3 regions of the Paenarthrobacter sp. YJN-5 genome follow, and region 2 is predicted to be linked to each of the others. Evidence: riboswitches for the same ligand, from Rfam matches in the RefSeq annotation. Region 2 holds a riboswitch; each other region holds the start of a gene.

Region 1 (10,293 bases), 550 kb from region 2:
GAAGCAGCCATGATCCCGGGCAGGTCAGGCAGCGCTTCCCGCGCCCAGGCGGGGATCTCCCGGCCGTTGCTGAGGGCTTCGCAGATCACCAGGACAAAGCGGTCAATGAGCCTGCGGAGTGGAGCAGTGGTGTGCGCGTACGGGGCCCCGATGGCGGACTGGATGACGTTCTCCGGTACCTCTCCGTCGAACGGGGTGTAGCCGGCGCCCCGGAACAGCATGCCGGCGGAGTGGAGGATGGCCAATTGCTTCGGATCCGAACCATCTAGGGTCCGGAGGTACTCGCCGTAGCTGATGTCGCCGTCCCACGGTTTTCCCAAGGCCTGGGTTTGGCGTTTGAAGTGGAGCAAGGAGCGCTCATCAGGGGCCGGCATGGTCCGCAGGATGCCCACCTTGCCGTCGAGCATCAATTGGGCCGCAGCCATTCCGGTCATCAGGGACATCTGGGCGTTCCAGTCCTCGATCGGCAGCGAGGGAGCAGCCACGATCCGGTAGTCGCCGTCGGTGACCTGGACGATCTCCTGTTCGGGCATGTTCAGGCTCGCCCCGCCGCGTTTGCGCTCGAGTTCGACCCGCTTCAGGCCCACTTCCTTCAGGAGCATGAGGACCTCGGGGGCGGTTCCCGCATCGATCTGCTTCTGTGCACCCTTGTAGCTGAGCTTTGCACGGCTGCGAACGGTGGCCCGCTCCACGGACATGGAGACCACTTCCGCGTTGTGGTCGAGGTCGAAGTCCCACACGAAGGCGCTGCATTCCTGCTCTGCCAGGAGGCTCCCGGCTTGCTCGCTGATGACCTCCGGATGCAGCGGGACCCTTCCGTCCGGTGCGTAGAACGTTTGCCCGCGCCGCCGCGTTTCGGCGTCCAAGGCTCCGCCGGGGGCCACGAAGGAAGGCACGTCGGCAATTGCGTACAGGACCTTGTAGCCGGCATCGTTCCGCTGAATGAACAGCGCTTGGTCCAGATCGGTGGAAGTCGCGGGGTCTATGGTCACGAACGGCACGTCCAGCAGGCTGCGGGGCGGCAACTGCAGGTTTTGAACCGCCTGGCGCGCTTCATGCTCGGCGTCGGCAGGGTAGTCGCCGGGTAGTTCCAGCTCGCTCCTCAAGGCAGCCAGGGAGGCAGCGAGCCGGTCGGAAGAATCGTCGACGTTGGGCGCTATCCGGTGATGTGACACGAAAGTCAGACTAGCCCGAAAACGGCGGATAGTCTTGGACCATGGGCACGTCCACTCTTGGCGGGATTCCCGCGGACGTTCTCCCGGCAGAGCTGCTGGGAGCCATGGCCTATGGCGAATTGTCAGCGTTCGGGCGGTTGTCCGCGGACTCCCGCTTTGCCCCTACCCTCCGGGACCGGGCTACCTTTGCCAAGATCGCGGTCGGTGCGTTCGGCAACTATGCGTTGATCAGCGGCAGGCTTACCGAGATGGGGCGGGACCCCGAAGACGCCATGCTTCGCTTCCAGCCGTCGTTCGATCACTTCCATGAGCGCACCCCGCCAGGGGACTGGTACGAGTCTGTTCTGAAGGCGTACATCATCGACACGGTGTCCTCGGACTTCTACAGGACGGTGTCCGGCTTCCTGGACGCCGGGACACAGCAATTCGTCCGGAAAGTCGCTTCTGCGGACCAAGCCACCGAGGCGTTGCGCATCCTCCTCATGCGGGCCCTGAGGGACGATCCCAGGTTGGCTTCGCGCCTTGCCCTATGGGGCCGAAGGCTGGTCGGTGAGGCCCTCACCCAGGTGCAACGGGTGGCGTTGGAGCACCCGGACCTGCGTGCCGTACTTCATGACGGACAGGCCAAGGCGGAGGTACGCCGGTTGACGGCGGAACTCGCCGATCACCACGGGCGCCGGATGACGGGCCTCGGACTGACTGCCTAGGCGTCCAGGGCTTCGAGCAGCGCTTTGGCCGCCGCCGTCGGGTCTTCTGCGTCGGTGATGGCGCGGACTACGACGATGCGGCTGGCTCCTGCCGCAACCACCTGCTCCACATTCGAAAGATCGATCCCGCCAATGGCAAACCAGGGAAGGGCGGATCCTGCGCGTTCCACAGCTTCGGTGGCATATGTGACCAAGCCCAGGCCCACTGGCGTCCGGCCCGGTTTGGTGGGTGTGGCCCAGAGGGGACCGACGCAGAAGTAGTCCAGTCCTTCGCTGCCCGACGAAGCCGCAATGGCCGCGTCCACCTGATCAGGCCCATGCGTGGAAAGACCTATGGCAGCGGTGTCCCCGAGCAGCTGCCGGGCCACGGGCAGCGGGAGGTCCTTTTGGCCCACGTGGAACACAGGAGCCCCGGAAACACGGGCGATATCAGCCCGGTCGTTGACCGCCCAGAGCTTGGAACGGCGGGTGGCAACTTTGTTCAGGACCTCGAGCAACTCCAGTTCCTCGGCGGCCTCAAGGGTCTTGTCACGGAGCTGGATGATGTCCACGCCGCCTTCGAACGCGGCGTCCACAAAGTCTTCGAAATCGCCTTGCCGCCGGCGGGCATCGGTGCACAGGTAGAGGCGGGCGTCGGTCAGGAGATCAGGCTGGGTCATGGAAACCAGAGTAGTTCCTCTAAACTGGGCACGTACTGCGGGAGCCGTGACAGCGTCATATGACCGTCCGGCTGAGAGGGCTTCAGAGCCGACCGCTTGACCTGATCCGGCTAATACCGGCGTAGGGAAGGAAACCAATGGCAGAAGCCATCGAAGCAGACGTTGCCGTCATCGGCGCAGGCGTAGTCGGCCTGGGCATCGCCCACCGGATCCGGGCCACAGGCCGTTCCGTGGCCCTCATCGATCCGAACCCTGCCAGTGGAGCAACCTTTGCAGCGGCCGGGATGCTGGCCCCCGTGAGCGAACTCCACTACCAGGAAGAAGATCTCCTGGAACTGATGCTCGAATCGTCCAGGCTATGGCCAACGTTCGTGTCCGGATTGTCCGGTACCGGCGTCACCACCGGCTACAGCACGACGTCGACGCTCGCGGTGGGTGCCGACGCCGCCGATCGACGGGCGCTCGCCGATCTGCGCTCCGTGCAACAGGCGGCGGGGCTCACAGTGGAGCCGTTGATGCTGCGGGACGCGCGGCAGCGCGAGCCGCTGCTCAGCCCCGGAATTTCATGCGCTTTCGATATCCCGGCCGACCACCAAGTGGACCCCCGCCGGCTGGCGGAGTGCATACTCGCCGGATTGGCCGCGCACACCCCGTCGGATGCCACATGGGTCCCGGGCGCAAGCTGCGGGTTCCAGCTGGCAGCGGCGGCCCGGCGGCTGCTGTGGGAGGGTGACCGCGTTGTAGGCGCTGAACTCTCCACCGGCCAAGTGGTAGCGGCAAGGGAAACCGTGCTGGCCAATGGCTTGGCGGCTGCGGCGACCGGCGGACTTCCTGAGGACCTGCACCTGCCGCTCAGGCCGGTTTACGGAGACATCCTCAGGCTCCGGGTACCGAAGGACCTGCGGCCGTTGCTGACCTCCACAGTCCGCGGAATGGTGCGGGGAGTGCCGGTGTACATCGTGCCCCGCGAGGACGGGACCGTGGTGATCGGGGCAACCCAACGCGAGGACGGGCTTTCGACGGGATCGAATGCGGTGTCTGCCGGAGGCGTGTACCAGCTGCTTCGGGACGCCCAGGTCCTGGTCCCCGCAGTCGGTGAGCTGGAACTCATCGAAGTGACAGCCCGGGCACGGCCGGGAACACCGGACAACGCCCCGCTCCTGGGGCGGGTGGGTGCGCCGGACGGCGCCGTCCGGGGCCTGATCATAGCCACGGGTTTCTTCCGCCACGGCGTACTCCTGACCCCCATAGCCGCACAGATCGTGGCCGGCTTGCTCGACGGTTCCGCGGATGACCGGTGGGTCCGGTTCCGTCCGGATCGTTTTTCTCCGCAAGGCGCCCTCGCCGGGCGCGGCATTCCAACACCATCCATCGCTTCCACCAAGGAAACAGCATGAACATCACACTCAATGGCGCCCGGCACACCGTGGCCGATGGCGCATCCGTCAGCACCCTGGTCACGTCCGTTACGGGCCGCATCCTCGACCCGAGCGGACAGGCGGCCGACGGCGGCAAGCTGGGTGTCGCCGTCGCGCGCAATGCGGAGGTGGTCCCGCGTAGCCAGTGGGCAGCAACGAACCTCGCCGACGGCGATGAACTCGAACTCGTTACCGCAGTCCAGGGAGGCTGACCATGACTATCCTCAACACCGAAACCACTACTGACACGCTGGAAATCGACGGTGTCGCCTTCAGTTCGCGGCTCATTATGGGCACCGGTGGCGCCCCGAGCCTGGACGGTTTGGGGGCGGCCCTGGTTGCTTCCGGTACGGAGCTCACCACGGTGGCCATGCGCCGCTACTCGCCGGCCGAGACGGGCTCGCTGTTCCAACTGCTGGTGGACAACAACATCCGGGTGCTGCCCAACACGGCAGGTTGTTTCACTGCCAAGGACGCTGTCCTCACCGCTGAGCTGGCCCGCGAGGCACTGGAGACCGATTGGGTGAAGCTGGAAGTCATCGCGGACGAACACACGCTGTTGCCGGACGCGGTTGAACTCGTCGACGCCACTGAACAACTGGTCAATCGGGGTTTCAAAGTATTCGCGTACACCAACGACGACCCCGTGTTGGCACTGCGACTGGAAAACCTCGGCGCCACTGCGGTCATGCCCCTCGGAGCACCGATCGGAACCGGCCTGGGCATCCTTAACCCGCACAACATTGAAGTCATTGTGTCCCGTGCCTCCGTGCCTGTTGTCCTGGACGCAGGCATCGGAACTGCTTCCGATGCGGCACTGGCCATGGAGCTCGGTTGCGACGCTGTCCTCCTGGCCACAGCGGTGACGCGTGCCCAGAACCCTGTCCAGATGGGTGAGGCATTCATGCACGCCGTCAAGGCAGGCAGGCTGGCCAGGCTGGCAGGCCGCATTCCACGGAGGGAACACGCGCTGGCATCATCGGCGATGGAGGGCCGGGCAGAGTTCCTCTGAGTCCCTACTAAAGCTGCGACGGCGGGTACTGCTGACAACTGTGGCCACCACCCCATGCGGGCGGTGGCCACAGTTGTTAGTCGCCCCGTTGAGCCGGGAAGGTGCTACAGACGGAGTGCTTTGGTGAGCGCTTCAGTGTCCCGCAGGGTCCGGGTCCTGCCAAGGAACACCGCGACGCCTGCCGCAGCTGCCGTGCCAAGGACGATCGGCAAGACCCATGGAATCCAGGTCAGCCCCGGCTGGTAGCCGAAGCCGGCCGCAATGAAGGCGATCCAGCTGAGGGCCCCGACTCCGAGGGATACTCCCGCGGGGACGGCAATGCCGTACTTGCCATGCCGTTTGTCGTTTGCCCACACCAGGAAGCCGGTGGCGACGGTTACGAACACCATCACGACGAGGGAAAGCATGGGGTCTCCTTAGCGTTGCGGGCGTTCTGGATCAGAGTGCGCCGAAGCCCACGCGACGAACTTCCTCAGCGCCGATCTCGACGTAGCCCAGGGCACCGCCCGGAACGATGACCTGACGGCCCTTATCATCGGTGAGGCGCAATTCCGAGCCTTTGGACAGGGCGTCTGAAACAAGCTTGCCTACGGCCTCGGCATCGAGCGAGGATTCGAGCACAATTTCGCGGCCAACGTTCTGAATGCCGATCTTTACTTCCACAACAAGGCCTCCAAGCCAATCAACGTTTTAGGTCAGTCCCTTATTTGTAGCCTAGGACTCTTTGGGGAATCGACTGATTCCGCGCCAAGCTAAACGATAGATCAGATCACTGGCCACATCGAGGTCAAGGTTTCCATCCGTTTCCAGCCAGTACCGGGCGCTGACCTGCGCCATTCCCGCCAGGCCGCGGCCCAGCAACTGAGCTTCAAGGGGCGGCAGCTTGGTGTCTTCGGCGATCACATGGGCTACTGCGTCCGCGAACGTCTTGTTGAACGTCTCCAGGCGTGAGCTGACGTCGGGATCATTGATGAGGTCCGATTCGAAGACGAGGCGGTGGGCCTGGTCGTCATCGGCAATGAACTTGTAATAGGCGCGCATTACCGCCTTGACGCGTTCCTTGTTGTCCGTGGTGGAGTTCAGCGCGCTGAGCATCAGTTCCGTCAGTGCGGCCAGATGGCTGTCCAGCAACGCCATGTAGAGGTCCCGTTTGGAGGGAAAGTGCTGGTAGAGGACCGGTTTGCTGACGTGGGCGGTTTCGGCGATCTCATCCATGGCTGCTCCATGGAAGCCATTGGAAACGAAAACCTCCAATGCCGCGTTCAGTAATTGTGCCCGGCGCTCGTCCCGCGGCAACCTTGCTGAGCGGGTGGAACCGGACCGTTCCTGCTTTGCTGCTGCCCCATCGTTTGCCCGTGCGCCGTCAGCCACAGTCTGCCGCCTTTCCTTTGCAGTTATGACCACTGTACCGGTGGGTAATATGACCGGGCGGCATCGGCAGGCATACATTGGGGTATGGCCTCAATTCTTGCTGCCCCCACTGCGCCCGCGGTCCTGCCGCCACTCGTTGAACCGGCCGACGGACTGACGCCGGCCGAGGTGGAACGGTACTCCCGGCATCTCATCATTCCCGAAATCGGCGCGGTGGGCCAACGCAGGCTTAAGAATGCGAAAGTCCTTGTCATAGGTGCCGGTGGCCTGGGCTCTCCGGCGCTTTTGTACCTGGCCGCGGCCGGCGTCGGGACTCTGGGCATCGTGGACGATGACGCCGTTGACCTGAGCAACCTCCAGCGCCAGGTCATCCACGGTGTTCACGATGTGGGCACACCCAAGATCGAGTCCGCACGCAAGGCCATCGCCGAGCTCAATCCGCTGGTCACCGTAGTCCTGCACAACCAGCGGCTGGATGCGTCCAACGCGCTGGAGCTTTTTGCGGGCTATGACCTCATCCTCGACGGTGCGGACAACTTCGCCACGCGCTACCTGGTCAACGATGCCGCAGCGATCCTCGGCAAGCCGTACGTCTGGGGCTCCATCTTCCGTTTTGACGGCCAGGTCAGCGTGTTCTGGGCAGAACACGGCCCCACCTACCGCGACCTGTACCCCGAAGCCCCGCCCGCCGGCTCGGTGCCCTCCTGCGGCGAGGGCGGTGTCTTCGGCATGCTGTGCGCCGCAGTGGGCTCGCTGATGGTGACCGAGGCAGTGAAGCTGATTACCGGCGTCGGGCGTTCCCTGCTGGGGCGGGTTGCCCTCTTCGACGCGTTGGGCGGCAGCTGGCGCGAAATCAAGGTGTCCAAGGATCCCGAAGCCCAACCCATCACTGAACTGACGGACTACGAGGCATTCTGCGGGGTTACGCCGCCGGCCCCGACCGACGGCGAACACACCGTCACAGCCAAGGAACTCGCCGCGATGCTGGCCGAACGTGCAGCGGGGGAGCGCGATTTTGACCTGGTGGACGTGAGGGAATCAGGCGAGTACAGCATCGTGAATATCGATGGCGCCGTGCTGATTCCGCAGGGAAGGATCCTGGCCGGTGAGGCCTGGGTTGACCTGCCGCAGAACCGGGACATCGTGTTCCACTGCAAGGCAGGGACGCGTTCGGCCGCAGTGCTGGAGGCCGCACGGAAGGCGGGGTACACGCGTGTCAGCCATCTCGACGGCGGCATCCTCGCCTGGGTGCGGGATGTGGAACCGGAGAAGCCCGTCTACTGACATGTAGGCAGAGAATAGCCGCCTACCGGTCGCGGTGAGCGGCAGCCAGGTTTAGCCGGCGAAGCTTGCGCTAGGCGCTTTCGGAGCGAAGTTGCTGGTGGTCTACCGGGCACTCCGCTGCGGGAGCTGCCTGGGGCGGCTCCACCTGGATACCGTAGAGCGCTTCCAACGCTGCCACGTAGTCTTCCTGACGGCCGTCGGAGGCCAGTTCGCGGGCACGTACGGTGGGGATGTGCAGCAGCTGCTTCACCATCCGGCGAAGTGCGAATTCGACTTCCTCGGCCGCTGCAGTGCACCCGTGCCGGGCGCGGACTTTCTCCATTTCGGAGTCGAGGACGTTCATGGTGTGGCGTCGCAGGGCAACGATGGCCGAATCCACCGAGCGCGATTCGCGCTCTGATTCGAAAGCCGTGGCGGCGCCGCTGACGATCGCACTGGCTTGGGACAGTGACTCGGCCTGCTCCTGCGGCGCAGCCAGGCGGACTGATTCGAGGGTAAGGAGTTCAACGCCGTCGAGTTCGCCGACGGCGGGATCGAAGTCGTGGGTCAGTGCAAGGTCGATCGCAATCAACGGCTTTCCCGAATTGGTCCTGACGCGGGCGAGATCCTCTGCCTCAACCCGGTTGTCGGAACCGCTGCAGCCGATCATCACGTCGGCGGCTGCCACGGCCCCGGGAAGCGAATCGGCGTCGAGGGCTGTTCCGCCGCGGGTGGCAACGAATGTTTCCGCGCGGCCGGAGGAGGAATAGACGGAGATGTCCGAGCAGCCCCGTTCGCGCAGCAGGGACATGGTGGCTCCCGCATAGGCGCCGGTACCGAAGATCACTACCTTCTTGGTGGACCAGTCCGGATTGTCCGAAAGATCGGTTGCCAGGTCCAGTGCCACGGAGACAATGGAAAGGCCACGGGAACCGAGTGCCGTCTGCGCGCCAACGTCCTTGGCGGTCTTGGAAGCCGCTTGGAAGAGCCGGACCAGCCCCGGACTTGCGGTGCCTTCCTGCTGTGCGGTGATCAGGGCGCGGCGGACCTGCCCCGCGATCTCACGTTCGCCCACGACGGCGGAATCCAACCCGGCGCTCACCGCGAAGAGGTGGCGTGTTACGTCCGGACCTGCATGGGTGTTGAAGGAACGCGACACGAGTTGCTCATTGAGTCCACTGAGTTCGCTGATCTGGGAAACCAGGGCGGAGCGGGCGGCTTCGACGTCGGCGCCGTTCGCTGTTTCGCCATAGATTTCGTAGCGGTTGCACGTTGCCAGGACCACGGCTCCGGAGACGACCGGTGAGCCCGTCAGGGCGGTGGAAGCCAGCTCGGAGGAACCGTTGCTCAACTGAGCGACGGTTTCGAGGTCGATGTCGGCGTGTGTAGCCACCAATGAGAAAAGAACCACAACAAACCAATCATAGCTTTTTCGTAGCGCGGTAGAACAACGTGCCGCCGTGGCAATGACCACCAGCTGGAGTGATCCCTGCCACATGGGTATGGCGGCGGGTGGAACGTGACAGCCTGTCGTTATCTTTTGCACCGGATTTTCGGCACAATCAAAGGCATGACTTCTAGCGCGGCACCCTCCAACAATACGGCCATCAATGCCCCAGCAGGCAAGCTTGGGCCGGGCCACCCCCTCAATGATGGCCGCACTGCGGACTCGCCGCTGATCACCGCCTACCGCGGCGGTACGCCTTCGCGCAGGCCCGTCTGGTTCATGCGTCAGGCCGGCCGTTCCCTGCCCGAGTACCTCAAGGTACGCGAGGGCGTTGCCATGCTCGATTCATGCCTGCGTCCTGAACTCGCCGCAGAGATCACGCTGCAGCCCGTGCGTCGCCATGATGTAGACGCCGGTATCTTCTTTTCCGACATCGTCATTCCCCTCAAGCTCGCCGGCGTCGGAGTGGACATCGTTCCCGGTGTCGGGCCGGTGTTGGACAAGCCGGTACGGACTGCCGACGACGTAGCCGCGCTGCCCGAGCTGACCTGGGAAGCGCTGGAGCCCATCCGCGAAGCCGTCCGCCTCACGGTGGCGGAGCTTGGCAAGACTCCGCTCATCGGTTTTGCCGGCGCTCCCTTCACCCTGGCTGCCTACATGGTGGAAGGCCGTCCTTCCCGGGACCATCTGGGCCCCCGGACCATGATGCACGCAGACCCTGAAACCTGGACGGCGTTGGCCAACTGGGCTGCCGACGCCTCGGGCCTGTTCCTGCAGGCTCAGTTGGAAGCCGGCGCGTCGGCCGGCCAGCTCTTCGATTCCTGGGCGGGTTCCCTCGGCCTGGCTGATTACACCAGGTTTGTGGCGCCGGCCTCTTCGCGGGCCCTCAGCCACGTTCGCGGACTGGGTGCGCCGTTGGTGCATTTCGGTACCGGCACCTCCGAGCTCCTGGTGGCCATGCGGGATGTTGGCGTGGATGTCGTCGGCGTCGACTACCGGCTGCCCCTGGACGAGGCCAACCGCCGGTTGGGCGGAAGCGTGCCGTTGCAGGGCAACATCGACCCAGCGCTCCTTTCTGCTCCCTGGGAGGTGTTGGAGGCCCACGTCCGGGAAGTCATCGCAGCCGGTTCCGCGGCACCCGGACATGTAGTGAACCTCGGCCATGGTGTTCCGCCCGAGACGGATCCCACCGTGTTGACCCGGGTTGTTGAACTCATCCACTCCATCCCCTCGGAGTAGTC
Region 2 (10,293 bases):
GAAACGAACAGCGGGCCGGGTACCGAAAAGGTACCCGGCCCGCTTGGCCGTTAACAGTCAGCCGTCCCGAAACAGTCAGCCACCGTGGCTGTCGCTGCGCCCGCCGCTGGTGCCCCATGCTGCCGGCCCCTGGCTGCCGGCGTCGTACTCCTCCAACGGGACCGCATCCTGCGCCCAGGCGCGGAGCACGGGTTCCATGATCCGCCAGCAGTCCTCCGCGGTGTCGCCGCGGACGGAGAGGAGCGGATCGCCGGTAAGGATGCCCTCCAGGACTTCGCCGTAAGGCAGCATGCCGGCAGCGTTGAGCTCGGTGATCAAGCTCGCCCGGTCCAGGGTGAACACGTCGCCCGGGCCGTTGACGTCGACGTCGAGCTGCAGAACGTCGGGACCGAAACCGATCCGAAGGTGGTTGGGGGAGTCGACGCCGGAAAACCCGACCGGCAAATGCGGCACGGGACGGAAAGTCACCACGGCTTCCTTCCGTTTGTGGCCCATCGCCTTGCCGGAGCGCAGGATGAACGGGACACCCTTCCAGCGCCAGTTGTCGATCTCCACCGTGACCTGGGCGAGGGTTTCGGTGTTCCTGGCGGGGTCCACGCCCGGCTCGGCCGCGTAGTCGGGAATGGTGCGCTCGCCGAGCTTCCCGGCTGTATAGCGGGCCCGGCGGGTCGAATCCTGGAACGGGGCCTTGATGCTGCTGGCACGCAGGACCGCGGCCACGGCGTCACGGAGATCACGTTCGTCGATGGAGGCGGGGGCGTCGATGGCCAGGAAGGCCATGATGTGGAGCAGGTGGCTTTGGATCATGTCCTTGAGGGCGCCGGCATGGTCGTAATAGCGGGCACGGCCTTCCAAAGCCAGGTCTTCGTCGAAGATGATCTCGACTTTTTCGATGTGGTCGCGGTCCCACACAGGTTCCAGGAACCGGTTGGCGAAACGCAGTCCGAGGATGTTCAACACCGTGGCCTTGCCGAGGAAGTGGTCCACGCGGTGGATGTGGTCTTCCGGGACCAGCGCGGCAAGTACCTTGTTCAGTTCCCGGGCCGAATCCAGCCCCGCGCCGAAAGGCTTCTCCAGCACCAGCCGGGTTCCGGCCGGAAGCTGGTCACGGCGCAGGAGGGCACAGGCTTTCTGGCTGACTTCCGGGGGGAGGGCGAAGTAGATGGCAACCGGCCCTTCCAGTCGCGCCAGCAAGTCGGCGAGCCTGCCGTCCGCCGTGACGTCGACCTGATGGTATTCCGTGGTTGCGGCCACCGAATCCAGCACTGACCGGCCTGCGCTTTCCGCGGCGCCGGCTGCCGCAGCGAAGGATGTGTCCACCCGTTCCTTCCACTGCCGCGCGGTCCAAGGATCGGACCCGGCCCCGACCAGTCGAAGCCCGCCAACCCTGCCTGTCGCAAGGAGTCCGGCAAGTCCCGGAAGGAGCAGGCGGCCGGTGAGGTCGCCTGAAGCGCCGAGAATGAGCAACGTTTTCACAGTTGTTTTGCTGGTCACTGTGCCAGCATGCCATCTTGCGGGCGCGACTTGGTACCCTAGATAGTCGAGTCCCCTAGTTGACGCTGATTTATTAGGGTTGAGACACATTGTTGGGGCAGGAACGTCAAAGACTCCGGTGAGCCGCAAGGCCGCCATTCGCAGACCATCGAAAGAAGTGCACGGCGCGTGTTCAATTCACTCTCTGACCGGTTGACAGCAACCTTCAAGAACCTCCGTGGCAAGGGCCGCCTGTCGGAGGCCGATGTCGACGCCACAGTCCGGGAGATACGCCGCGCCCTGCTGGATGCCGACGTCGCGGTTCCCGTGGTCCGTGAGTTCACGTCGCGGATCCGCGAGCGTGCGCTCGGCGCCGAAGTGTCCGGGGCGCTGAACCCGAGCCAGCAGATCGTGAAGATCGTCAACGAGGAACTCGTGGAGATCCTCGGCGGTGAAACGCGGCGCATCAGGCTGGCCAAGACCGGCCCCACCATCATCATGCTGGCCGGCCTTCAGGGTGCGGGTAAGACGACCCTCGCGGGCAAGCTGTCCAAGTGGCTTAAGTCCCAAGGCCACAGCCCCATGCTCGTTGCCTGTGACCTGCAGCGGCCCAACGCCGTCACCCAGCTTCAGGTGGTGGGCCAGCGCGCAGGCGTTCCGGTGTTTGCTCCGCACCCGGGTGCCACCTCTGAACTTGAACACCCGGCAGGCGATCCCGTGGCCGTGGCCAAGGCCGGCGTGGAGGAAGCCCGCCAGAAGCTTCACGACGTCGTGATCGTTGATACCGCCGGCCGCCTCGGCGTCGACGCCGAAATGATGGACCAGGCGCGGCGCATCCGCCAGGCCATCATCCCGAACGAAGTCCTCTTCGTCATTGACGCCATGATCGGCCAGGACGCCGTGAATACGGCAATGGCCTTCGATGAAGGCGTCAACTTCACCGGCATCGTCCTGTCCAAGCTCGACGGCGACGCCCGCGGTGGTGCCGCGCTGTCCGTAGCGTCCGTGACGGGCAAACCGGTCATGTTCGCTTCCACGGGTGAAGGGCTCGACGATTTCGAGTTGTTCCACCCGGACCGCATGGCCTCGCGCATCCTGGACATGGGCGATGTCCTGACCTTGATCGAACAGGCTGAGAAGGCCTGGGACAAGGAAGAAGCTGCCCGGATGGCGAAGAAGTTCGCCGACCAGGAAGACTTCACGCTGGACGACTTCCTTGCCCAGATGCAGCAGATCCGCAACATGGGCTCCATGAAGAAGATGCTCATGATGATGCCGGGTGCGCAAAACATCCGGCAGCAGTTGGAGAACTTCGACGAACGGGAAATTGACCGCGTTGAGGCGATTGTCCGGTCCATGACCCCGCATGAGCGCGTGGCTCCCAAGATCATCAACGGTTCCCGCCGTGCCCGTATCGCCAAAGGCTCCGGCGTCCACGTCTCCGAGGTCAATGGCCTGCTGGAGCGGTTCGCCCAGGCTCAGAAGATGATGAAGAAGATGGCGCAGGGCGGCGGCATGCCCGGTATGCCGGGAATGCCCGGGCTGGGTGGACCCGGCGGCGGCCGCAAGGGAGGCAAGAACGCCCCCAAGAAGAAGGCGCGTTCGGGCAACCCCGCCAAGGCTGCGCAGGAGTTGCGCGAGGCAGAGGCCAAGCGCGCAGCTGCCGCGGCTGCCCCCAAGGGTGCAGCGTTCGGCCAGGGCGCCGCTGACTTCGATCCGTCCTCGTTGAACCTGCCCAAGGGCTTCGACAAGTTCCTGGGTAAATAGAGCGCAGGCAAGGCTGACCGGCCTCCGGTCAGCCCGGCATGCGCCGTCGTCCTCCCGTGATGTCGCAGCCCTCGCATAGGCTGGTCCAATGCACAAACAGCGCGTGGTTTTTGTCCACGGCCTGGGCAGTTTCGGCGCTGCGGCCTGGCCAAAACAGCATGGCCTTGCCCTGCGGTATGACTGCCTTTTCCTGAGGCGGCACGGTTTCGATCCCGTGGCCGAGCCCCTTGAGCCGGACATTTCCGCGGATGTGGCCATCCTTGTTGACGCGCTGGCCGACTCGGGCGGGGGACACGTGGTTGCCAACGAACAGGGTGCCATTTCCGCCATGCTCGCCGCGGTGGAGCGCCCGGACCTGGTGTTTTCGTTGTCCTTGGTGGAACCGGCGTGCTTGTCCTTGACGGCCGAACTTCCCGCTACGGCGTCGCACCGCGCCCTGATGCAGCCCTTGTTCGATGTCCGTAGCCAACTCGGCGACGCCGACTATGAGCGTGAGTATTTCCGGCGGGCCTACGCTGCGGAGGCGGGCGGCCTGCAGACACCGGAAGCGCGGCGCTCAGCCCGGCGTTTGAGGTTGCAGGCCCCGCCGTGGGAAGCGCCCCTGCACATTGTGCCCGGTGTTCCCACGCTGGTGCTGACCGGCGGCTGGGAGCCGTTGTACGAGGAAATTGCCGGGTATTTGAGGGATACCGGTGCCCTCCACCGCGTAGCTGCTGGAGGGCACCGTCCCCAGGACTCCGCCGACGGCGACCGGTTCATCCGGTCCTTCATTGCCGACGTCGGGCGGGGTATGTCGGTCAGGGCGTCGTGAGTCGCTGGTCACCGCGGGCCGGCATCTGGAGTTCGGGCAGGTAGACCTTGCCTCCGGTTGCCAGGAACTCCTCGCTCTTTTCGCGCATTCCGTTGTACATCTCCGCTATGGCCGCCTGGGCCTCGGCGGAACCGTATTCATCCCGGATGTCCTGGCTGATGCGCATGGAGCAGAATTTCGGCCCGCACATGGAACAGAAGTGCGCGGTCTTGGCGGGTTCAGCGGGAAGCGTCTCATCGTGGAAGGACTCCGCGGTCACCGGGTCCAGTGAGAGTGCGAACTGGTCCCTCCACCTGAACTCGAACCGCGCTTTGGACAGCGCGTCGTCGCGTTCGTGCGCGCCGGGGTGGCCCTTGGCCAGGTCTGCGGCGTGGGCTGCAATCTTGTAGGTGATGACTCCGGTTTTGACGTCGTCCTTGTTCGGCAGCCCCAGATGTTCCTTGGGGGTCACGTAGCAAAGCATCGCTGTGCCGTACCGGGCTATTTCCGTAGCACCGATGGCCGAGGTGATGTGGTCGTAGCCCGGCGCGACGTCAGTGACCAACGGGCCCAGGGTGTAGAACGGCGCGCCCTTGCACAACCGCTGTTGCCGTTCCACGTTTTCACGCACCAAGTGGAACGGAATGTGGCCCGGGCCTTCGACCATGACCTGGACGTCGTACTTCCAGGCCCGCTCCGTCAGCTCCGCCAGGGTATCCAGTTCCGCGAATTGTGCGGCATCATTGGCGTCTGCGGTGGCGCCGGGCCGCAGTCCATCTCCGAGCGAGAAGGCAACGTCGTACTTCGCGAAGATTTCGCACAGTTCGTCGAAATGCGTGTAGAGGAAGTTTTCCTGGTGGTGGGCAAGGCACCAGCCGGCCATGATGGAGCCGCCGCGGGAAACAATTCCGGTCATCCGGTTGGCCGTCAGCGGCACGTACCGGAGCAGGACGCCGGCGTGGATGGTCATATAGTCCACACCCTGTTCGCATTGTTCGATCACGGTGTCCCGGAATATTTCCCACGTGAGCTTGTTCGCCTCGCCGTTGACCTTCTCCAGGGCTTGGTAGATGGGGACGGTGCCGATGGGAACGGGGGAGTTCCGGATGATCCATTCACGGGTGGTGTGGATGTCATCGCCTGTGGAGAGGTCCATGACGGTGTCCGCTCCCCACTGGGTGGCCCACTGCAGCTTGTCCACTTCCTCGGCGATCGAGCTCGTCACGGCTGAGTTCCCGATGTTGGCGTTGATCTTCACCAGGAATGCCTTGCCGATGATCATGGGCTCGGACTCGGGGTGGTTGATGTTGCTGGGGATGATGGCGCGGCCGGCGGCCACCTCGCTGCGGACCAGTTCAACGTCGCAGTTCTCCCGCAAGGCCACGAAGCGCATTTCCGGGGTGACCATGCCCCGCCGGGCATAGTGCATCTGGGTGACCCTTTCGCCATCGACGGCGCGGCGGGGCACGGGCTGCGCTCCCTTCCATTCAGCTGAAGCCGCACCGCGGCGCACGGCTGACTTGCCGTCGTCGAGCAGGTTGCGTTCCCGGCCCGTGTAGCTTTCCGTATCGCCGCGCGCCTGGATCCATGCGGCCCTGAAGGGTTCAAGCCCGACGACGGGATCGCTGCCCGGCCCTGCCGTGCGGTACACCCTCAGCGGATCGTTGGCCTTCCCGTTGGGGGAGGGCTCCAAGGCAATCTCGGTCACCGGGACGCGGATGCCGTGGCCGGGGTCCTCCACCCAGGCAAGCGAGTGGGATTTCAGCGACTGCGTGACGGCGTCCCCACCGGGAGCTGTCAGGTTTTGGGCAGGGCTGTGCTGTGTTTCTGTGGTGCTCAAGGATTACTCACTTCCTTCGCCGGCATTACCCGGACAGGTTCAACGGTCGCAGACTGCTTCAGTCCTTTTCTCAGCCCCTGCAGGGGCTCCCGTGTGGTCAGGGACGAAGCTACCACAGCTGCGGCGGGTGCTCCCAGTCATATGCGGTCCGGATCCGGACTGTGGCCGCCGGCACTAAGCTTCTGCCATGCCGAACATCATTGAATTCAGCGGTCCGGTGCTGGTTTCCGCGCATGAGGAACGCCGGGGCCTGTGGTCCGTGGACGGCCGCCTGACCTTCAGCCGTCCGGAAGCTGCCCCGGATACCGTGCTGGAGGGCTGGGTCCTGCCTGGATTCGTTGATGCCCATTGCCACATCGGCCTGGGAGCCGGCGGGGCGGTGGATGAGGCCACCACCCTGGAACAGGCCCGTACGGACTTGTCCGCAGGGACGCTGCTGGTCCGGGATGCCGGCTCCCCGGCCAATACGAGGTGGGTCCAGCAGCGTACGGACCTGCCCAGGCTGATCCGGGCGGGGCGGCACATTGCGAGGAGCCGGCGCTACCTGCGTGGCCTCGGCCACGAAGTGGAGCCGGAACAGTTGGTGGAGACTGTGCGAAAGGAAGCGCGCGACGGCGACGGTTGGGTCAAGCTGGTTGGCGACTGGATCGACCGCGGCGTAGGAGACCTGGCGCCTTCTTTTCCTGCGGCGGTGGTCAAGGACGCCATCGCTGCAGCCCACGACGAGGGCGCACGGGTAACCGCGCATTGCTTCGCGGAAGAAACCTTGGATGACATGCTCGATGCCGGCATCGACTGCATCGAACATGCCACCGGGCTCCTGCCGCGGCACATCCCGCGGCTTGTGGAACAGGGTGTCCCGATCGTTCCCACCCTGGTCAACATTGCCACGTTCCCCGATATCGCGGCCCAGGCCGGGCCCAAGTTTCCCGACTACGCGCAGCACATGACCGCATTGTGGGAGCGCCGGCGCGAACGGGTCCTCGAGGCCTATGAGGCCGGTGTTTCCATCTATGCCGGCACTGATGCCGGGAGCGTCATCAAGCATGGGCGCATAGCCGACGAGATGCAGGAACTGCACGACGCCGGCCTGCCGCCTTCAGCGGTCCTCGAGGCTGCTGCGTGGGGCGCCCGGAGGTGGCTCGGAGCCGAGGGCGTCAGCGAAGGGGCGAGTGCCGACGTCGTGCTTTGCAGGGAGGATCCCCGCTGCGCCCTGGCTACCGTGCGTGAACTTTTCCACGTGGTTCTGCGGGGCACCCTAGTTCGTTAGGAATAAATTGAAGCTTCAAGTAATTTAGTAAGGTAGAACGTGCCGAAAGGCGGCCGCCGAACTACCGGGAGCATCACATGACCACGCCATCCACCCAGGACCTCCTGCCAGCCGAACTCACCATGGGCACTGTCATGCTCAGGGTCGGCGACATGAAGGTGATGAGCGACTATTACCAGCGCGCCCTCGGCCTGCAGGTCATAGCGGAGCAGGACGGCGGCCTATACCTGGGCCGCCTGGGGAAGCCGGTAGTCCATCTGGCTCCCGCAGCGGGCTTGCAGCTGCCCGGGCGCGGGGAAGCGGGGCTGTTCCACACCGCGGTCCTGTTCGAGGACCAAGCGTCCCTCGCCGCCACCATTGCCACGGCCGCGCAGTACGAACCCCGCGCGTTCGTTGGCAGTGCCGACCACTTGGTGAGCGAAGCCTTTTACTTCACCGACCCCGAAGGCAACGGCATCGAGTTGTACTACGACAAGCCGAGGAACGTCTGGCAATGGGACGGCAAGAACGTGGTCATGGACAACGTGGCGCTGCCTCCGCAGGCGTATCTCCAGCAACACCTGAGCGAGGCCGCCATCGTGGGGCAGCAGGGGGCCGCAGCCGGGATCGGGCACGTCCACCTCCAGGTGGGCGATGTTGCCACAGCGCAGAAGTTCTACGTTGACACCCTTGGCTTTGAAAAGACCGCGGGGTGGCATGGCCAGGCGCTGTTCGTCTCGGCGGGCGGCTACCACCATCACATGGCCATGAACGTCTGGAACAGTAGGGGAGCGGGCCCGCGCAAGGACACTCTGGGCCTGGGTGAAGTGCTCATCGAAGTCCCGTCGAATGATGACGTCGCAGCGCTCGCCGACCGTCTCCGCGTGGCCGGCCTGCAAAGCCACCACACCGGCCTTGAGCTTCGATTCGAGGATCCGTGGCGCAACCAGCTGCGGGTTGCCGTCCGCTGAGGCGGCATCCGCCGGCGGGTGGCTGCATTAGGCTAGGCGATGGCGGCGCCGGTTCCATGTCCTGCGCAGCCTCCCGCGGTTGGGCGGGGCATGTCAGCACGAAGGAAATGAGTACGTTCCATGGGCTTTGCCGAAATCTTTGTAGCCACCCACGATGAAGCCCTCAAGCGGGCAGCTGCACTCGAACGCGGCGCCGATGTGGCCGGTTCTGCTGTGCGCATCGAAGGCATCACCGATTTTGAGGTGGAGCAGCTCGGTGATCTTGCAGGGCAGGCAGTGCACGCCTCCGGCGCTGATTATGAACTCGCCCTGGTGGACGTCACCAGCGATTCGCTGCTCGGCGTTCCGGAAGCAATGGTGCGGGCCCTCGCCGAGCTGCTGACCTACCAGAGCGAAGGCGACGGCAACGTGCTGGACGACGTCGCAGAGGCCTGGGCTGCCCAGGAGGACATGCCGTTCGGCGCTGCGGAATCCCGCGGGTACGTCCAGCAGTTGGCTGCACTTGCCAGCGATGTCGAAAAAATCGACCGCGCCGGCCTGTACGTGTGGTCAATTTCCTAAACTTCGCAAGCAAGTGCGCGGGGCGAAGTCGTAAATACTCCTGTTATCTGGCACAATAGACAGGTACTTGATCGGTGCGGCCCCTCTCTCCGTGCTCGTATCTTGTCCTTCGAACCCCCTAGTATGGCCCGCCCCACGGGTGCAGAACGTCGGGTTCACCCTCGTTTCAGAAACAGGAGTGACCACAAAAGTGGCCGTAAAGATTCGCCTTAAGCGCTTCGGTAAGATGCGCGCACCGTACTACCGCATTGTCGTCATGGATGCCCGCGCCAAGCGCGACGGCCGTGCCATCGAAGAAATCGGCAAGTACCACCCCACCGAAGAGCCGTCGTACATCGAGGTCGCTTCCGAGCGTGCCCAGTACTGGCTGTCCGTTGGCGCCCAGCCGACCGAGCAGGTTGCCGCGATCCTCAAGATCACCGGTGACTGGCAGAAGTTCAAGGGCCTGCCTGGCCAGGAAGGCACCCTGAAGACCAAGGCTCCGAAGGAAGCTTTCGTGGCTCCGGAGAAGGGTTCCGTCATCATTCCGGAAGCCATCACCAAGAAGGCCAAGAAGGAAGAAGCCGTCGAGGCTGAAGCAGAGACCACCGAGGCTGAGTAAGTTGCTGGCAGAAGCGCTCGAACACCTGGTCCGTGGGATTGTTGACAGTCCGGACGATGTCAAGGTCAGTGCCAAGAACAACCGCCGCGGGGAATCCCTCGAGGTGCGTGTTCACCAGGACGATCTCGGCCGGGTAATCGGTCGCCAAGGACGCACCGCACGCGCACTGCGCACGGTGGTTGCGGCTTTGGCCGGTGGCGATCAGGTCAGGGTTGACGTCGTCGACACCGACCGCCGCCGGTAACGCGCTCAGCATTATTTGCCTTTGGTCCGGCCCCTCCACCGAATATGGTGGAGGGGCCGGATTGCTTTATCAACCAAACACCCCCGCGGCCACGGCCCGCGGATGAAACCAGAATTCAGAGGAACCCATGCAGCTCCAGGTGGCCCGGATCGGCAAACCCCACGGCATCCGCGGCGAGGTCACGGTCCAGGTACTGACCGACGCTCCCGCTGAGCGGTTCGTCGCCGGAACAGAGTTCGTAGTGGAGCCCGCCTCCTCCGGACCGTTGACCGTCCGCAGCGCCCGTTGGAACAAGGACATCCTCTTGCTCGGTTTCGAAGAAGTGGCAGACCGCAACGCCGCGGAACTGATCCGCGGAGCCAAGCTCTTCATCGTAACCGAAGACCTTGATGAGGATGACGACGAAGGCTGGTATGAGCACGAACTGCTGGGCCTCCAGGCCAGGGTCGGCTCCCAGGTAGTGGGGAAGGTGGCGGCGCTCAACACGATGCCGGCACAGGACCTGCTCGTGGTCGAAACCGGAGACGGCAAGGAAATCCTCATTCCGTTCGTGGACGAGATCGTCCCCGAAGTCAACATCGAGGCTGGCTACATCCTCATCACTCCGCCCGCAGGGCTCTTCGAGATCAACGACGACGCCGAACCCGCCGAGGGGTCCGCTGAATGAGGATCGACGTCGTCAGTATCTTCCCGGAGTACCTCGCGCCCCTGGAACTCTCGCTCATCGGCAAGGCCCGCCAGGACGGGATCCTGGAACTGAATGTCCACGACCTCCGGACTTTCACCTCTGACAAGCA
Region 3 (10,293 bases), 1.4 Mb from region 2:
ATGCCCCACCCGAAGCCACTGACCTTGCCGATGTTTTTGGGCGTGGAGATCTGGGAGAGCATCGCGTTGTAGTTGACCCCCGCGAACTCGAAGAAGACATTCCCCAGCGCGATCAGGCTGACGCCCAGCAGAAGGAAACCCGGTTCCGGGAACACGAAGAAACACAACGCGGTCAGAACTGCCGTCGCTGCAGTGTTGACGCCCAGCCAGAGCTTCCGGCGTCCTCCGGCATCCGAGCGTTGGCCGGTGACCGGGGCAAGGAGGGCAATGGCGAGGCCGGCGACGGCCAGGGCGGCGCCAAGGGCAGCAGATGCAGTATCTTCCCCGCCGAAAGCATTCGACGTGAGGTACACGGTGAACACGAAAGTGGTCATCACGGCGTTGAACGCAGCCGAACCCCAGTCCCATGCAGCCCACGCCAGTATTTGGCCTTTCTTGGAAGAGGCAGGACCCGAGGCAAGCTCGGACGACGGTGGGGAAGTTTCGGGAACTGCAGCCGCGTTCATAGCCTGAATGCTATCCGGAGCAGGGGAAAAACTGTCGGTTCGCCTTGATAAACTAGACAGACTGAACCCAACGTATGTACCGCCTGCTCCAACTTTTGATAATTCATTCCTGACTTTGCGGAGACACCTTTGATCACAGTTCTCGCCATCACCTTTGTAGCGGCAACTGTGGCGCCCTTGATCTTCAGCAAACTTGGTAGGAACGCTTTTTATGCCCTGGCGGCCATACCTGCCGGCGCGTTCGCTTGGCTGGTCCTTCAGCATGACGCTGTATATTCCGCCGGTGGCATAGAAGAGATCGTCCCCTGGATTCCGGACCTGAAACTGGAATTCGCGTTCAGGATGGACGCCCTGTCCTGGGTGATGTCGCTGTTGATCCTTGGCGTGGGCACGCTGGTGCTGGTTTATTGCGCGCGGTACTTCAAGGACTCAGACCACAGTCTTGGCGGATTCGGCGCCCAACTGCTGGCTTTTGCAGGCGCGATGTTCGGTTTGGTGACGTCCGATGACCTGCTGATGCTGTTCATCTTCTGGGAACTGACCACCATCCTCTCCTACCTCCTGATCGGCTACGCGCGGACCAGGCTGGCAGCCCGCCGCTCGGCCCTGCAGGCATTGATGGTCACCACCGCAGGCGGGCTGGCGATGCTCGTGGGCCTCATCATCCTCGGCCAGGCAGCCGGAACCTACCGGATCTCGGCGATCCTCGAGCAAGCCGGGGAGCTCATGGGCGGCCCCATGCAGGATGCCGTGACCGCCGCCGTCGTGCTTGTCCTGGTTGGTGCCATCACCAAATCGGCCCTCGTCCCGTTCCACTTCTGGCTGCCCGGTGCCATGGCGGCGCCCACTCCAGTGAGTGCATACCTCCACGCTGCGGCGATGGTAAAGGCCGGCATCTACATTGTTGCGAGGCTTGCTCCCGGTTTTGCCGAGTCTGCGTTCTGGCTGCCGCTGGTCCTCGGATTGGGCCTGGCGACCATGCTCATCGGCGGCTACCGGGCGCTGCGGCAGACCGATATCAAGCTCATCCTCGCCTACGGCACTGTCAGCCAGCTCGGCTTCCTCACCATGGTGGTTGGCTTGGGCAGGCCGGACGCGGCCCTTGCCGGACTGGCACTGTTGCTGGCCCACGGTTTGTTCAAGGCAACGCTGTTTCTGGTGGTGGGCATCATCGATCACCAATCGGGTACGCGTGATATCCGCAAGCTGTCCGGCGTATTCCGTTCCTCCCGGGCTTTGGGCGTAGTGGCTGCCATCGCCGCAGCATCGATGGCCGGCGTGCCGCCATTGGCGGGTTTCGTGGCCAAGGAGTCTGTGTTCGAGACGTTCGTGCATTACGCCACTGAGCCCGATGCGCCCGACTGGGGCATCTGGATCCTGGTGGGGCTGGTGATCGGCTCCATCCTCACATTCGCTTACAGTGCGCGGTTCATGTGGGGGGCATTTGCCACGAAGCCCGGCATTGAACGCACCCCGTTCAAGGCCATCAAGCCGGCCTTCCTCGCCGCCCCCGCCATCCTTGCCGCGCTGTCAATCGCCTACGGCGTCTGGCCCGTGCCGGTGGACGCTTGGATCCAGCCCTACGCCGCGCTCTTCGCAGGCAAGGAAAACACCGTCGACGCCGGACACCTGGCTTTGTGGCATGGCGTCACTCCCGCTTTGGGACTGACAGCATTGACTTTCGCGGTGGGCGCGGCGATGTTCTACGGCCGCAACTTCGTGTCCCGGGCACAGGCATTCGTCCCTGACTGGGTGGATGGCGACCGCGCCTACCAGCACACCATCGGCGCGTTGGACGACGTCGCAGTCTGGATCACCGGCCGCACGCAGCGTGGTTCCCTGTACTTCTACCTGACGGTCATCCTCAGTGTCGCTTTCACGGTTCCCCTGACGGCACTGCTCGTTTCCAACAAGCCGTTGCCCGGCAACGTGTACTTCATTGATCCCAATTCGCCGCTCCAGCTGATTGTGGGAATCGGCATTGTGGTGGGTGCGTTGGCGGCCGTCCGGGCCAACAAACGTTTCCTCGCCGTACTCATGGTGTCCGTCACCGGTTACGGGATCGCCCTGGTCTTCGCCCTCCAAGGCGCTCCTGACCTCGCCTTGACCCAGATGCTTGTGGAAACAATCGTCCTGGTTGCTTTCGTGCTGGCCATGCGCAGCCTTCCTGCAGAGCTGCGGGACCGCACCGGCGGCAGGCTGCGGGTTATCCGCGTCATTATCGGTGCAGCCTTTGGCGCCACCATGATCTTCGTTGCCATGTTCGCGATGGGTGCTCGGGTGGCCACGCCGGTCTCCCTGGAATTCCCGAAGCTTGCCTACGAAGGCGGCGGGGGACTGAACGTCGTCAACGTGACCCTCGTGGACATACGGGCATGGGACACGTTCGGTGAGATCTCGGTGCTGGCCGTTGCAGCCACCGGTGTGGCCAGCTTGATCTTCGTGCGCAGCCGGGGCGACCGGATCCGCACGTCTGCGGCAGTACCTGAAGGCAGTGTGGGCCGGCGGGTGGAGCGCGATTCCCGCGACAGTGCCACGCTGGCCGTCGCCCGGAAGTTCAGCGACGTGACACGCGATGCCTGGCTTGTGGCAGGCCGTACCCTGGCCCCCGAGCGCAGGTCCATCATCTTCGAAGTTGTCACCAGGTTGATCTTCCACTCCATGATTGTCTTCTCGATCTACCTGCTTTTGGCCGGACACAACCTGCCGGGCGGCGGCTTTGCGGGAGGCCTGACAGCAGGCCTGGCCCTCACCATTCGTTATCTGGCCGGCGGCCGGTTCGAGCTCAGTGAGGCAGCGACGGTCAGCGCCGGAACGCTCCTGGGAACGGGCCTGGCCACGGCGGCTGCGTCCGGCGTCGTACCGCTGTTCCTTGGCGGCCAGGTGTTCCAGAGCGCCATCATCGAGTTCTGGCTCCCGGTGTTCGGGGACGTCAAGTTCGTCACCTCCACCATCTTCGATATCGGCGTGTACGTCGTGGTGGTGGGCCTGGCCCTGGACGTGCTCCGCAGCCTTGGTGCCGAGATCGACGAACACTTTGAAGGAAAGGGAGCCCCCATCGCCGAGGAAGACGCCGCCGAGACCGCCTCTGCAGGGAAGGGCAACGCATGAGCATCAACCTGACCTTGCTGATCGTCATGGGCGTTCTCTACGCCTGCGGGATCTACCTCATCCTGGAACGCAGCCTCACGCGCGTCCTGCTGGGCCTGATGCTGCTGGCAAATGCCACCAACATCCTCATCCTCGCGACCGGCGGCTACGCGGGCCTGGCTCCCTTGTACAGCAAAGAGACAGACCCGGGAGCCTACAACGACCCCCTGCCGCAGGCTTTGATCCTGACGTCGATCGTCATCTCCTTCGCCGTCACGGCTTTCATGCTCGGCATCATCTACCGGACCTGGGCGCTGGCACGGCAAGACGAAATCCAGGATGACGTTGAAGACCGCCGCGTGGCCAAAACACCCAGCTACGACGCTGAAGACGATGCGATCGTTCCCTTGGAAACCTCGGAGTTCGCCATTACGCCGTCCACCCCCGAGGAACGACTGCACCCGGAAGAAACTGAAACCCCCAAAACGGCAAAGAGCCGGGAAGGAGGCAGCGCGTGAACCTCGCTAACCTGTCACCGCTTGCTGTCCTTCTCCCCATCCTGGGCGCTGCGCTGGCGTTCGTCTTGATCCGGCACACTGCGGCGCAGCGTGCCGTCAGCATCGGGATCCTGAGCCTCACGTTGATTCTGGAATCCTTCCTCCTCTTCTCCGTGTGGAACGGCGGCACGACGTCCGTCACGCTGGGCGGTTGGCTGCCTCCGTGGGGTGTGGTTCTGGTGGTGGATCAGTTCTCCTCACTCATGCTGGTGGTCTCCACGGTGGTGAGCCTGGCGGTTTTGATTTACGCAACCGGCCAGGGCATGGCCGACGGCGACCAGGAAGCTCCCGTCTCGATCTTCCACCCCACGTACTTGATCCTCGTGGCTGGCGTGTCCAATGCCTTCCTCACGGGTGACCTTTTCAACCTCTACGTGGGCTTCGAGATCCTCCTGACAGCGAGCTACGTTCTCATGACCCTGGGAGGTACCGGACCACGCATCCGCGCCGGCGTCACCTACGTGGTGGTCTCCGTTGTCTCCTCGGTCCTGTTCCTGATCGCCATCGCCATGATTTACGGCGCCACCGGCACCATCACCATGGCGGACCTGGCCATCAAACTGGCCGAGCTGGACGACGGGACCCGGAATCTCCTGCACGTGATGCTCTTGGTCGCCTTCGGGATCAAGGCAGCTGTCTTCCCGCTGTCGTTCTGGCTGCCGGACTCCTATCCGACGGCCCCCGCGCCGGTCACGGCCGTGTTCGCCGGCCTGTTGACCAAAGTGGGCGTGTACGCCATGGTGCGGACGGAGACGCTCCTCTTCCCGGGGGACACGCTCAACACCCCGCTCATGGTGGTGGCCCTGCTGACGATGGTGGTGGGCATCCTTGGTGCCCTGGCGCAGAGCGACATCAAACGTCTGCTCTCCTTCACGTTGGTCAGCCACATCGGTTACATGGTGTTCGGCCTGGCGATGTCTTCCGTGACGGGGCTGGGAGCAGCGGTCTTCTATGTGGCCCACCACATTACGGTGCAGACGAGCCTGTTCCTGGTCACTGGCCTCATTGAGCGTCGCGGTGGATCATCGTCCATCGACAGGTTGGGCGGACTGGCCAAGCTCTCCCCGCTGCTGGCCCTGCTGTTCTTCGTACCGGCCATGAACCTTGCAGGCATTCCGCCCTTCTCAGGCTTCCTGGGCAAACTCGGCCTTCTGCAGGCCGGTGTGGACCTGGGAACACCGCTGGCCATCACGCTTGTAGTGGGCGGGGTTGTCACAAGCCTCTTGACCCTGCTGGCGATCGCCCGCGTCTGGAACAGGGCCTTCTGGCGCAAGCCCGAGGACGCCGACTTCCCGGACCCCGTCCTTCAATCTCCCGGCAGCGTCGGAGTCCTCCCGCGAAGCATGGTGGGTTCCACCGCAGCCCTGGTGGTCTTCGGAGTGGCACTGACAGTCTTCGCCGGACCGCTCTTCAAACTCGCCGGCGGCTCTGCGGAAATCATGCTGGACCGGGGTGCGTACATCCACTCCGTCCTGGGTGATACCGCTCCCGTGCCCGCGCAGGCGCAGCCGGGTGATGCCAAATGAGCCGTAAACCCATATCCTTCCGGACCGAACTGCCGCTGCTGGTATGGCTCGTCATCGTGTGGGGTGCCCTCTGGCGGGACTTCAGCCCGGGCAATCTGCTGTTCGGCGCGTTGATCGCGATCATTGTGGCCAAGCTGTTCTACCTTCCGCCCGTGGAGCTCAGCGGACGGTTCAACGTGCTCCGGGCATTCCGCTTCGCCCTCATGTTCCTCGGCAAAGTGGCGGCAGCGAGCTTCCTTGTCCTCTACCTCGCCGTGGTTAAAGGGCCCAGCGTGCGCAGCGCCGTCGTCGCTGTTCCGTTGCGGAGCCATTCCGACCTCATGGTGACGGCCACCGGCCACGTCATTTCGCTGATTCCGGGCTCGCTGGTGGTGGAAGTGGACCGCTCCACGTCCACCCTGTACCTGCACGCCCTGAACATGAAAACCGAAGAGGACATCCAGAAGATCCGCCGGGAGGTCCAGGACATCGAGGCCGGGCTGATCCGGATCATGGGAACACGTGAAGAACTGGACGCGCTGCAGGCCGAGCAGCACCCAGGTGTGAAAGGGGCAGCGCTGTGAAAGAACTTGTACTGGTGGTGACGGCGGCAATCCTGAGCCTGGCTGCTGCCGGGGCCATCATCCGGATCGCCGTCGGCCCGTCCCTCCTGGACCGCGTACTGGCATCGGACGTCCTGCTGGCCATCCTGGGCGCGGCGCTGGCTATCGACATGGCCGTGAACCGTCACTTGAACAACCTCATGCTGCTGGTTGCCCTGGCCGTTATTGGATTCATCGGATCCGTGACGGTTGCCCGCTTCGTGGCCGACAGAAGGGGGCAAAGCAATGAGTCCTGATGCAACCGGCCTGGACGCCGTCATTGATGGCGTGACCGCCGTCTTTCTGGTGGTGGGCGCGCTGATGTCCCTGGGCGCCGCTATTGGCTTGCTGCGTTTTCCGGACCTGATGAGCCGCATGCACGCCGCCACCAAGCCCCAGGTGCTGGGGCTGTTCCTGATGCTGGCCTCCATAGGGCTGCAGATGAGGACGTGGTGGGTGTGGCCGGTCCTGCTGGTGGCCTGGATCTTCCAGCTGCTCACCGCGCCAGTCTCCGCGCACATGGTGGGCCGCTCCGCGTACCGCACCAAGCACGGGCACAGGGAACTGCTGACCAAGGATGAACTGGAAGCCGTGGTCCAGCGGGCAGCCGAAAGCCAAAACGAGAACTGATCCGTTGCCCGTGTGCAGGAAAGCTCCTAGATGATGTCTTGGGACTTCGCGAAGCGGGCAATGGCACGCTGGGTTCCGCGGCTGGTGAGCACCTGGATGAGCGTGCTGACGAAAGCCGACACTAACGCGAAGGTCAGGGCTGAGCGGAGGCTCGTCTCGACGTCGTCGTGGCCTGCGGGCGGCTTGTGGCCTGTGGCCTTTTCCCAACCCTTGTTCACCAGTTTGGTGCCAAGGAAACCCGCGCCGAGGCTCACGCCGGCACCCAGAAGCTTGAAGAAGAAGTTCATGACCTCAGCCTAGCGTCACGGCGGTGGGGGCCGCGTTTTACTGCTTGTTCCCGCGTTCCTTCAGGAACGCAGCCATGGAGCCAGGAGGTGACAGGACGGGCCGCACTTGGTGCTCGGCCTGCCACACGGCCTCCACGCTGTGGAACTCCGAGATCTCCTTGAGCAGGAAATAGGTTGGCGGCATGAGCTGGAGCTTGCCTTCTGCCTCTGCCGCCAGGATGCCTTCCACCGGCATCCAGAGTGACTGCCAGGCCTCCGTGGTTTGGTGCTGCGGCTCGGCTCCGGGGGCGGGCCTGGCCACGTAGAAGTAGGTGTCGAAGCGCTTGGGCATGTCCGTGGGCGTCACCCAGTTGGCCCAGGGGCGGAGCTGGGAGGCGTCGAGGCTCAGCCCTGCTTCCTCGAACACTTCACGGATGGCAGCCGCCAACACCGTGCCTGCTTGCGCATGCGGGTCGGAGGCCGCGATCGAGCTCATCGACCAATCGGCCGCATGCCTTTCCAGCAGTTCGGAGGAGTAGTTCCAGCCCTCCGCGTCCGAGGCATCGACGCGACCGCCGGGGAACACCACCATGCCTGCTGCAAAGTCCATGGAAGAGACCCTGTGCTGGACAAAGGCTTCCAGCCCCGCTGACGCATCCCGAAGCAGGATCACGCTGGCGGCAAGGCGGGGTTCGGCCACGGGGGTGTCCTTGGCTGGCTGTTCTGACATGGGATGGGCGCCCCTCTTGCTGCTGTGAATCCGGTGTGCTGAATCTGCTGGCCCCATTCTCTCAGGTGTGCGGCACAGCCGGTCCCGGCTGTGCGCCCGTGAAACAGCAAAAAGGTTTATGACCGGGCCCATAACCCGGCGCACCCCTTCCGGTGTAAACTGGGCACGCCCACAAGGGCAGATTGATAACGACAGGGGAGCGCCGCCGTCGAACCTGCAGGCATGCAGGAGACGCGAGGGCGCTGAGAGTGCGGACAGCCGCAGACCCTCGAACCTGATCCGGTTAGTACCGGCGCAAGGGAGTCGAGCTTCTCAGAGTGTCCGGAACCGGATGGCAGCAGGCCACCGGGAATACCGGGGAGCACTTTCCCCTCCTGTAACCTCAGGAGGCTAAGAATGACCACGTCAAGCGTGAAGAAGACCGGCAACAGCTGGCGCGTTGTAGACATTGTGGTGGCGGCGCTGATTGCCATCGCAGGCGGAGTGATCTTCTGGGCCTGGTCCCAGGGCGCCGCACTCGTATCCGTTCCCATGAATGCTGCTTATCCGCCCCTCACCGGCCTGATCGCCGGCGGGTGGATGATCCCGGCCGTGCTGGGCATGCTCATCATCCGCAAACCGGGAGCAGCGCTGTTCTGCGAAGCCGTCGCAGCAACGGGTGAGCTCATCATGGGGTCCCAGTACGGCACCACGGTCCTGATCTCCGGCATCCTGCAGGGCCTCGGAGCAGAACTGATCTTCGCTGCTTTCCGCTACAAGAAGTTCAACCTCCCGGTGGCCCTCCTCGCGGGTGCCGGGGCAGGACTGTTCTGCGGCCTTAACGATTCCTTCATGCCGTGGGGTTGGAACATCGCCTACGAAGCCGTCGACAAGCTGGCCTACATCGCCTTCACCACCGTTTCGGGCGCAATCATCGCCGGGGCACTGTCATGGGTGGCCACCCGCGGGCTCGCGTCCACGGGCGTCCTGAGCTCCTTCGCTTCCCGGAAAGCCGCGTCAGAGCCAGTCTTCAACTGATGGGACCGGCACAGGTACGGCCCGCCGCCATCTCCGCCAACGGCTGGGGCTGGCGGCATTCCGGCCGGACGGTACCAGCCATCCAGGGGCTGGACCTGCAGATCGAACCCGGGGAACGGGTTCTGCTGCTGGGGCCGTCCGGCGCCGGTAAATCTACGTTCCTGCACGCCCTCGCCGGGGTGCTGGGCGACGAGGAAGACGACGCGGACGAGACCGGTTCCCTCCTCATCGACGGTGCGGCACCTCGCGAACAGCGGGGCCGGGCCGGGCTCATGCAGCAGGACCCGGAAACGCAAGTAGTCCTGTCCCGCGTGGGCGACGACGTCGCTTTTGGCGCCGAGAACCTTGCCGTGCCCCGTGACGACATTTGGGCACGGGTCCATGAAGCGCTCGACGACGTCGGGTTGCGTACCGCTGCCGGCGACGGCCTCGCGTTGGACCACCCGACGGCGGCTCTTTCCGGCGGGCAGAAGCAGCGCCTGGCGCTGGCCGGGATTCTGGCGATGCGGCCGGGGCTGATCCTGCTCGATGAACCAACGGCGAACCTGGACCCGGCAGGCGTGCTGGAAGTCCGGGACGCAGTTCGCCGCTGCCTTGAAAAGACCGGTGCCACGCTGGTTGTAGTGGAACACCGGGTGTCCGTGTGGAAGGACCTGGTTGACCGCATCGTGGTCCTCCAACCGGGCTCGGCCGGTGGCGGAGTGCTGTTGGACGGCCCTCCCGATCAGGTGCTCGCCGAAGCCCGGAGCATGCTCATCACAGCCGGAGTCTGGGTCCCGGGATATGTGCCCCGTACCCGTACCAGGACCACCGCCGAGGGGCCGGCGGAGTTGCTCCTCGCAGCAGAGCACGTGGCCGTTTCCCGCGAAAGGCCGCGGCGGAGGGGTTTCAAGAGCATCCCGCCCATCCCGGTCCAAGCCGGTGTGTCCGCCCAGGTTCGGGCAGGACGGGCGTTGACCATCACTGGCCCCAACGGCGCAGGGAAGTCCACCTTTGCGCTCACGATGGCCGGCCTTCTGGCGCCGGTGGCAGGAAAGGTCTCTGCCGCCGTCGAGCTTTCCGAGGGTGCCGGAATCGATCCTTTCAAGTGGAAGGCGGATCAACTGATTTCCCGCATCGGGACGGTGTTCCAGGAGCCTGAGCATCAGTTCGTCACGGGCAAAGTGATGGATGAGTTGATGTTTGGGCCCCGGCACCTTGGCAGGGGTGAGGAGCGGGTGGACGAACTCCTGGAGAGGCTCCGTTTGACGCACTTGGTGGACGCGAATCCCTACACCCTGTCCGGCGGCGAGAAGCGGCGGCTTTCCGTCGCGACCGTCCTGGCCGCCCACCCGCAGGTCCTGGTGCTTGATGAGCCCACCTTCGGGCAGGATGCCAACACCTGGGCGGA

The links. Region 2 has a riboswitch for thiamine pyrophosphate ahead of thiC (phosphomethylpyrimidine synthase ThiC). Riboswitches for the same ligand answer to the same signal wherever they lie in the genome.
Region 1: it holds a riboswitch for thiamine pyrophosphate, as region 2 does, so the genes downstream of both, thiO (glycine oxidase ThiO) here and thiC (phosphomethylpyrimidine synthase ThiC) in region 2, are expected to answer to the same signal.
Region 3: it holds a riboswitch for thiamine pyrophosphate, as region 2 does, so the genes downstream of both, HMI59_RS02835 (ECF transporter S component) here and thiC (phosphomethylpyrimidine synthase ThiC) in region 2, are expected to answer to the same signal.

What each region holds. Positions count from the first base shown of each region.
Region 1 covers NZ_CP053544.1:1,467,195-1,477,487, forward strand. The annotation lists gene HMI59_RS06965 (RNB domain-containing ribonuclease) at 1-1,175, opposite strand, end outside; gene HMI59_RS06970 (ferritin-like fold-containing protein) at 1,217-1,882, shown strand; gene thiE (thiamine phosphate synthase) at 1,879-2,541, opposite strand; TPP riboswitch at 2,569-2,686, shown strand; gene thiO (glycine oxidase ThiO) at 2,679-3,938, shown strand; gene thiS (sulfur carrier protein ThiS) at 3,935-4,171, shown strand; gene HMI59_RS06990 (thiazole synthase) at 4,174-4,971, shown strand; gene HMI59_RS06995 (hypothetical protein) at 5,076-5,378, opposite strand; gene HMI59_RS07000 (DUF3107 domain-containing protein) at 5,410-5,634, opposite strand; gene HMI59_RS07005 (TetR/AcrR family transcriptional regulator) at 5,686-6,342, opposite strand; gene moeB (molybdopterin-synthase adenylyltransferase MoeB) at 6,427-7,626, shown strand; gene HMI59_RS07015 (glutamyl-tRNA reductase) at 7,697-9,016, opposite strand; gene hemE (uroporphyrinogen decarboxylase) at 9,176-10,291, shown strand.
Region 2 covers NZ_CP053544.1:2,016,310-2,026,602, forward strand. The annotation lists gene HMI59_RS09610 (glucose-6-phosphate dehydrogenase) at 76-1,494, opposite strand; gene ffh (signal recognition particle protein) at 1,663-3,240, shown strand; gene HMI59_RS09620 (alpha/beta fold hydrolase) at 3,329-4,051, shown strand; gene thiC (phosphomethylpyrimidine synthase ThiC) at 4,038-5,870, opposite strand; TPP riboswitch at 5,865-5,973, opposite strand; gene HMI59_RS09630 (amidohydrolase family protein) at 6,058-7,140, shown strand; gene HMI59_RS09635 (VOC family protein) at 7,218-8,090, shown strand; gene HMI59_RS09640 (hypothetical protein) at 8,211-8,651, shown strand; gene rpsP (30S ribosomal protein S16) at 8,842-9,252, shown strand; gene HMI59_RS09650 (RNA-binding protein) at 9,254-9,496, shown strand; gene rimM (ribosome maturation factor RimM) at 9,624-10,163, shown strand; gene trmD (tRNA (guanosine(37)-N1)-methyltransferase TrmD) at 10,160-10,293, shown strand, end outside.
Region 3 covers NZ_CP053544.1:597,791-608,083, forward strand. The annotation lists gene HMI59_RS02790 (MFS transporter) at 1-506, opposite strand, end outside; gene HMI59_RS02795 (Na+/H+ antiporter subunit A) at 636-3,617, shown strand; gene HMI59_RS02800 (Na(+)/H(+) antiporter subunit C) at 3,614-4,114, shown strand; gene HMI59_RS02805 (Na+/H+ antiporter subunit D) at 4,111-5,679, shown strand; gene HMI59_RS02810 (Na+/H+ antiporter subunit E) at 5,676-6,242, shown strand; gene HMI59_RS02815 (monovalent cation/H+ antiporter complex subunit F) at 6,239-6,517, shown strand; gene mnhG (monovalent cation/H(+) antiporter subunit G) at 6,507-6,890, shown strand; gene HMI59_RS02825 (DUF4235 domain-containing protein) at 6,917-7,177, opposite strand; gene HMI59_RS02830 (NUDIX hydrolase) at 7,215-7,886, opposite strand; TPP riboswitch at 8,070-8,205, shown strand; gene HMI59_RS02835 (ECF transporter S component) at 8,283-8,903, shown strand; gene HMI59_RS02840 (ABC transporter ATP-binding protein) at 8,903-10,293, shown strand, end outside.